2 regions of the Streptomyces sp. HUAS 31 genome follow, and region 2 is predicted to be linked to the other one. Evidence: predicted binding sites of a transcription regulator. Region 2 holds the regulator's gene; the other holds the start of a gene.
The links. The regulator HspR, encoded in region 2, represses chaperone genes until heat shock. The targets are predictions, from matches to a motif close to TTGAGNNNNNNNNNCTCAA.

Region 1: lon (endopeptidase La) is a predicted target of HspR. The motif match lies at 1,493-1,511, and genes of this name have one in related genera.

What each region holds. Positions count from the first base shown of each region.
Region 1 covers NZ_CP116353.1:6,410,754-6,413,955, reverse strand. The annotation lists gene lon (endopeptidase La) at 1-1,470, opposite strand, end outside; gene PGH47_RS28705 (rhomboid-like protein) at 1,691-2,542, opposite strand; gene PGH47_RS28700 (spermidine synthase) at 2,873-3,202, shown strand, end outside.
Region 2 covers NZ_CP116353.1:5,145,687-5,148,888, reverse strand. The annotation lists gene PGH47_RS22955 (fibronectin type III domain-containing protein) at 1-1,189, shown strand, start outside; gene PGH47_RS22950 (heat shock protein transcriptional repressor HspR) at 1,260-1,721, opposite strand; gene dnaJ (molecular chaperone DnaJ) at 1,727-2,914, opposite strand; gene grpE (nucleotide exchange factor GrpE) at 2,951-3,202, opposite strand, start outside.

The DNA of each region.
Region 1 (3,202 bases), 1.3 Mb from region 2:
CGCCTCGGGGATGGCCTCCAGGACGTTCGCCGTCGCCAGGAACACCACGTCGCTCAGGTCGAGTTCGACTTCCAGGTAGTGGTCGCGGAACGTGTGGTTCTGGGCCGGGTCCAGGACCTCCAGGAGGGCCGCCGCGGGGTCGCCGCGGAAGTCGGAGCCCACCTTGTCGATCTCGTCGAGGAGGACCACCGGGTTCATCGAACCGGCCTCCTTGACGGCCCGGACGATCCGGCCGGGCAGCGCGCCGACGTACGTACGCCGGTGGCCGCGGATCTCCGCCTCGTCCCGGACGCCGCCGAGGGCGACCCGGACGAACTTGCGTCCCATCGCGTGCGCGACGGACTCGCCGAGCGAGGTCTTGCCGACGCCGGGCGGGCCGACCAGCGCCAGCACGGCACCGCCGCGCCGGCCGCCGACGACACCCAGGCCGCGGTCGCTGCGCCGCTTGCGCACCGCCAGGTACTCGGTGATCCGCTCCTTCACGTCCTCCAGGCCGGCGTGCTCGGCGTCCAGCACGCCCTTGGCGCCCTGGATGTCGTAGGCGTCCTCGGTCCGTTCGTTCCACGGCAGTTCGAGGACGGTGTCCAGCCAAGTGCGGATCCAGGAGCCCTCGGGGGACTGGTCGCTGGACCGCTCCAGCTTGTCGACCTCCTTGAGCGCCGCCTCGCGGACGTTCTCCGGCAGGTCGGCGGCCTCCACGCGGGCGCGGTAGTCGTCGGACTCCTCGCCGTCCTGTTCGCCGTTGAGCTCGCGCAGCTCCTTGCGGACCGCTTCGAGCTGGCGGCGCAGCAGGAACTCGCGCTGCTGCTTGTCGACGCCCTCCTGGACGTCCTTGGCGATGGTCTCGGCGACGTCCTGCTCGGCGAGGTGGTCGCGCAACTGCTGGGTGGCGAGCTTGAGGCGGGCGACCGGGTCGGCGGTCTCCAGCAGCTCGATCTTCTGCTCGGTGGTCAGGAACGGCGAGTAGCCGGAGTTGTCGGCGAGCTGGGAGACGTCGTCGATGGCCTGCACACGGTCCACCACCTGCCAGGCGCCGCGCTTGCGCAGCCAGGCGGTGGCGAGGGCCTTGTACTCCTTCACCAGTTCGCCGACCTGTCCGGGCAGCGGCTCGGGCACGCTCTCGTCGATGCGCGTCCCCTCGACCCACAGGGCGGCACCCGGTCCGTTCGTCCCGGCGCCGATGCGCACCCTGCCACGACCGCGGATCAGGGCGCCCGGGTCGCCGTCGGCCAGCCGGCCGACCTGTTCGACGGTTCCGAGCACACCGGTGCCCGGGTACGTCCCGTCGATGCGTGGCACCAGCAGCACCCGGGGCTTTCCGGGTGTGGAGCGGGCGGCGGCCTGGGCGGCCTCCACCGCGGCGCGTACATCGGCGTCGTTCAAGTCCAGAGGGACCACCATTCCGGGCAGCACTACCTCGTCGTCGAGCGGCAGCACGGGCAGGGTGAGCGAAGTGGACGTCGAAGCCATGATCTCCCCTTCGGCAGTCAAGTTGAGTTATGCCGACTCAATGCTTGGGGCGGCTCGAATGTTCCCCGGCCTCCGTTCGCTGTGAGCGATCAGCTACTGCACAGGCCGTGACCTCGGCTTTTGTAGGTGAACGCCCGACAGGGCCCAGAGCTTCCGGACACCCGGACGGGCCGGCGCGTGGAGGCTGCGGAAGAACCAGAGCGTGCGGGATGCGGAAGGGTCAGTGCGCGGAGGCCGCGCGCCAGCGCCGCACGAGCGGCCACAGCCCGACCCCGATGACCAGGGCGATCAGATGCCCCCAGTTGGTCAGCGGATCGGTGAGGCCGAGCAGGTCCTGGACCAGCAGCGCGCCGAACAGCGCCAGCACCGGCCACCGCAGCCACGGCCTGAGCAGCCCGGTCAGCGCACCGATGCTCGTCGCGACGCCGAAGCTGACGCCGTAGTCGAGGCGGTGCAGCGAGCTGTCGGGAAGGTGCCCGGCGAGCACCGCGAGCCCGACCGGCACCTCGGTCACGAGGGTGGCCAGGACGTGCCCGAGCAGGAAGACGACGGCCGTGCGGGCACCGCCGATGCGCCGCTCCAGCGCGGTGAGCACCAGCAGGAAGCAGATCGTGTACGGCGTCACGATCCCGCCGGCTGTCCAGAGCCCACTGGCGAGCAGCACCGTCAGGGGCGTGTGCACGAGGTGCGCCACGTCGGTGCTGGAGCCCTGGTGGAGGGCGTGGACCAGGGCGGGGTCGGCGTACGCGGCTATCAGTGAGGTCGCCGTCAGGACGACGGCGTAGGCGAAGGTGAACGGTGTACCGGTGGGGGTGGGGAGCAGACGCCAGGGGCGGAGGGCGAGGATTCCGGCCCGCGGCGCCGCGATCTCACGTACGCCCGCGCCGGCCCCTGCAAGGCCCGGCGCCGGGGAGGACACGGCGGACGCACCCACCGGCACCCGCTGCTGCGGCATCCCGTCGAGCAGCCCCGCCACATCGGGAAGAACCGCGTCACCGGTACGGCCGGCCTCACTCGAAGGAGCCCGCTCCGGGGCCGGCCCCGTCGCACCCGCCGCCACAGTCCGTTCCACGCTGAGGCGCTCCTTCCGTTTCCCCTCAGCGTTGGCCCGCCTCGCCCCCCATGTCTGTGACCCTCGCCACACGACAGCCGATTCTCAGCAACCTCTCAAGAAACTCTCGCGTCCTCACCAGACGCGCCCGCACAGACGCACGCCACCGGAACCGCCCCGGCGCCGAGCAGGTCGAGGCTCCCTCCCCCGCACGCCCATGGTCCGCGTCAACCCGGAGCGCCCCGCGGTACTCCCCGAGGTCGCCCGAGGCCCCCGTGTTCCGCTGCGGTCGGGCCCGCCCGCTGCGGTATTTCTCTGGGGCGGCCCGAGTTGAGCTGCGAGGATGGCCGGATGCCCACTTCGTACGACATCCCCGAAGTCCTGGATCGCCGCGAGGGCCCGCACGGCGAGATCGTGCTGCGGCGGCACGGCGAACTGCTTCAGATCATCGCCAACGGCTGCTTCCTCATGGACACTTCCGACGGCCGTTCGGAGCGGCTGCTGGTCGACGCCGCACTCGACGCGCTGGACGGACGGCCGGCACCGCACCTGCTGATCGGCGGACTCGGCGTCGGCTTCTCGCTCGCACACGCCGCCGCCGATCGCCGCCCGGGACGGATCGCCGTCGTCGAGCGCGAGAGCGCGATTATCGGCTGGCATCTCGACGGCCCCTTGGCGGAC
Region 2 (3,202 bases):
CTACACCCCGAGGACCACGGCGACCGTCGACAAGGTCAAGCCGCTCGCCCCCACAGGTGCGAAGGTCACGTACGACACGACCACCGGCAAGGCAAAGCTGACCTGGTCGAAGAGCCCGGAGATGGACCTCGCGGGCTACCGCGTGTACCGCCGCCTCAAGGGCGCCTCCTTCGGCAGCGCGCCCCTCGCGACGACCACCTCCACCACGTACACCGACGCCACCCTCCCGCTGACCGGCGACACGTACTACTACGAGGTCCGCGCCTACGACAAGGCGGGCAACTCCTCGTCGGGTACGACCGACCAGGCCGTGGCCACGGTCGACCGGACGGCCCCGGTGCGGGTCGAGACCGTGTCGGCGCTGGGGACGACGGCGGGCAACGCCCTCACATGGAAGGCCTCGACGTCGAAGGACGTGCACCACTACCTGGTGTGGGGCGCGGAGGGCGGCCAGTCGGACATGGACGGCCCGCAGATCGTCCTCGGCACGTCCTGGACGGACTCCGTGGCACCCGCGGGCCTCGCCTACAACTACGAGGTGGTGGCCGTCGACGCCGCCGGGAACACCGCCCCGGTCTCCGACTCCGCGGTCGTCACCCGCCCCGTGGCATCGGCCGTCGCCGCCCCCACGGGTCTCACCGGCACAGCCGCCGACGCCTCCACGAAGGTGGCGTGGACCGCGGCCGAGGACGCCGGGGTCACCGGCTACCGCGTCTACCGCCGCACCACCCCCACCGGCGCCTGGAGCCTCCTGAGCACCACGTCCGGCACGTCGTACGCCGACACCTCCGCCCCGAAGGGCAAGGCGTACTACTACGTGGCCTCCGCCGACGCCCAGGACGCCGACTCCGCGCCCTCCGCGGAGACCACGGTCGACCGCCTGACACCGGCCACCGCGAGCGGACCGGCCGCGCCGAAGCTGACCCTCGTCACCGCGGGCATACCGGCGCGCAGTCCGATCCAGGTCACGGCTGCCCCCGGCGCGGGCGACGAGGCACGCGTCCTGAAGGGCTACTCCTGGGAGATCTCGGGCGCCTGCGGCAGCAGCGGCACCCGGTTCTCCACCACGGGGTCCCTCTCCTGGACTGCCCCCTACAACGGCCCCTGCATCGCCGAGGTGTACGCCGTGGACGCGTACGGCCGCCAGGGCACACAGAGCACCTCGCTGGAGTTCTTCGTCGGCCGCTGACGGTCGGCCACCGACCGCACAGGAAAGGGGCCCGGAGAATTCTCCGGGCCCCTTTTCCGTGCGCGGCCGTCTAGTCCTTCGGCTTCTTCGGGCGCCAGACCACCAACGCGCTGGTCTGCTGCACCTCCTGGTACGGGACCAGGTCGCGGCGGTACGACGCGTGTACCGCCGCCTCGCGCTGCTGCATCGCCGCCGCCGCGCCCTCCAGGGCGGACTGGAGTTCCGCCACCCGGGACTGGAGCGCGGCGACCTGGTTCTCCAGTTCGATGATGCGCTTGATGCCGGCCAGGTTGATGCCCTCGTCCTGCGACAACGCCTGCACCTGGCGGAGCAGTTCGATGTCGCGGGCCGAGTAGCGGCGGCCGCGGCCGGCCGTGCGGTCCGGGGACACCAGGCCCAGACGGTCGTACTGGCGCAGTGTCTGCGGGTGCAGGCCGGAGAGCTGGGCCGCCACCGAGATGACGTAGACCGGGGTTTCCTCGGTCAGTTCGTAAGGCCCGCGAAAATTGTCACCGCGTCGACGACCGTCCATCTCCGTCATGCTCCCTTCGCGGCCTGGAACAGCTCCGCCCGCGGGTCCTCGCCCGCGGTGGCCTCGCGATACGCCTCAAGCGCGTCACGAGCCTTCCCCGAAAGGTCCTTCGGGACACTCACCTCGACGGTGACCAGCAGGTCTCCGCGGGTGCCGTCCTTGCGGACCGCGCCCTTGCCCCGCGCCCGCATGGTGCGGCCGTTGGGCGTGCCGGGCGGCAGCTTCAGGGTGACCGGCGGTCCGCCCAGGGTGGGAACCCTGACCTCGCCGCCGAGGGCCGCCTCCGTGAACGTCACGGGGACGGTCACCGTGAGGTTGTCCTCCTTGCGGCCGAACACCGGGTGGGCGTCGACGTGCACGGTGACGTACAGATCGCCGGCCGGGCCGCCACGCTCGCCCGGCGCGCCCTTGCCGCGCAGCCGGATGCGCTGACCGTCCGACACCCCGGCGGGGATGCGGACCTGCATGGTCCTCGACGACTTCGCCCGGCCGCTGCCCTTGCACTCCATGCACGGGTGCTCGGCGATCAGGCCGCGCCCCTTGCAGTCCGGGCAGGGGTCGGTCAGCGAGAAGCCGCCGCCCGAACCCCGGGCCACCTGGCCGGTGCCGACGCAGGTCGGGCACACCCTGGGCGTGCCGTTCTTGTCGCCGGTGCCCGCGCACGCCTTGCACGGCGACTGCGAGGACATCCGCAGCGGGACCGTCGCACCCTCGATCGCCTCGGTGAAGCTGAGGCTGACCTCGGTGTCGATGTCCTGGCCGCGCCGGGGCTGAGTACGGGTGGTGCCCGCACCGCCGCGGTTGAACAGGCCCCCGAAGACGTCACCGAGTCCGCCGCCGAAGCCGCCGGCTCCTTGCTGGCTCCCGCCCTGCGCATTGCCTCCGAAGAGGTCGCCCAGGTCGAAGTTGAAGGAACCGCCGCCCGCGCCGCCCGGCCCCGGACGGAAGCCGCCGTTGCCGAAGAGGGCGCGTGCCTCGTCGTACTCCTTGCGCTTCTTGGGGTCGCCGAGGATGTCGTTCGCCTCGGAGATCTCCTTGAAACGCTCCTCCGCCTTGGCGTTGCCCTTGTTGGCGTCCGGGTGGAACTCGCGGGCGAGCTTCCGGTACGCCTTCTTGATCTCGGCCTCGGTGGCGTCCTTGGGGACGCCGAGGACCTTGTAGTAGTCCTTCTCGATGAAGTCCTTGGTGCTCATCCCCGACGTCCCTCCTTCCCCATCGTGTCTGAAACGTCAGCCCTCGTCCGGGCCACCGCTCTCCTTGTCGTCGGCCGCCTCGGCGGCAGACTCGTCCTTGACGGTCTGCGCGCCCGGCTGGGGCTCGGCGACGGCCACCCGCGCGGGGCGGATGGTGCGCTCGCCGATGCGATACCCCGGCTGGAGGATCGCGACGCAGGTCGTCTCGGTGACGTCCGGCGCGTAGGAGTGCATCAGCGCCTCGTGGATCGTCGGGTCGAAGGGCTCGCCCTCCTTGCCGAACTGCTG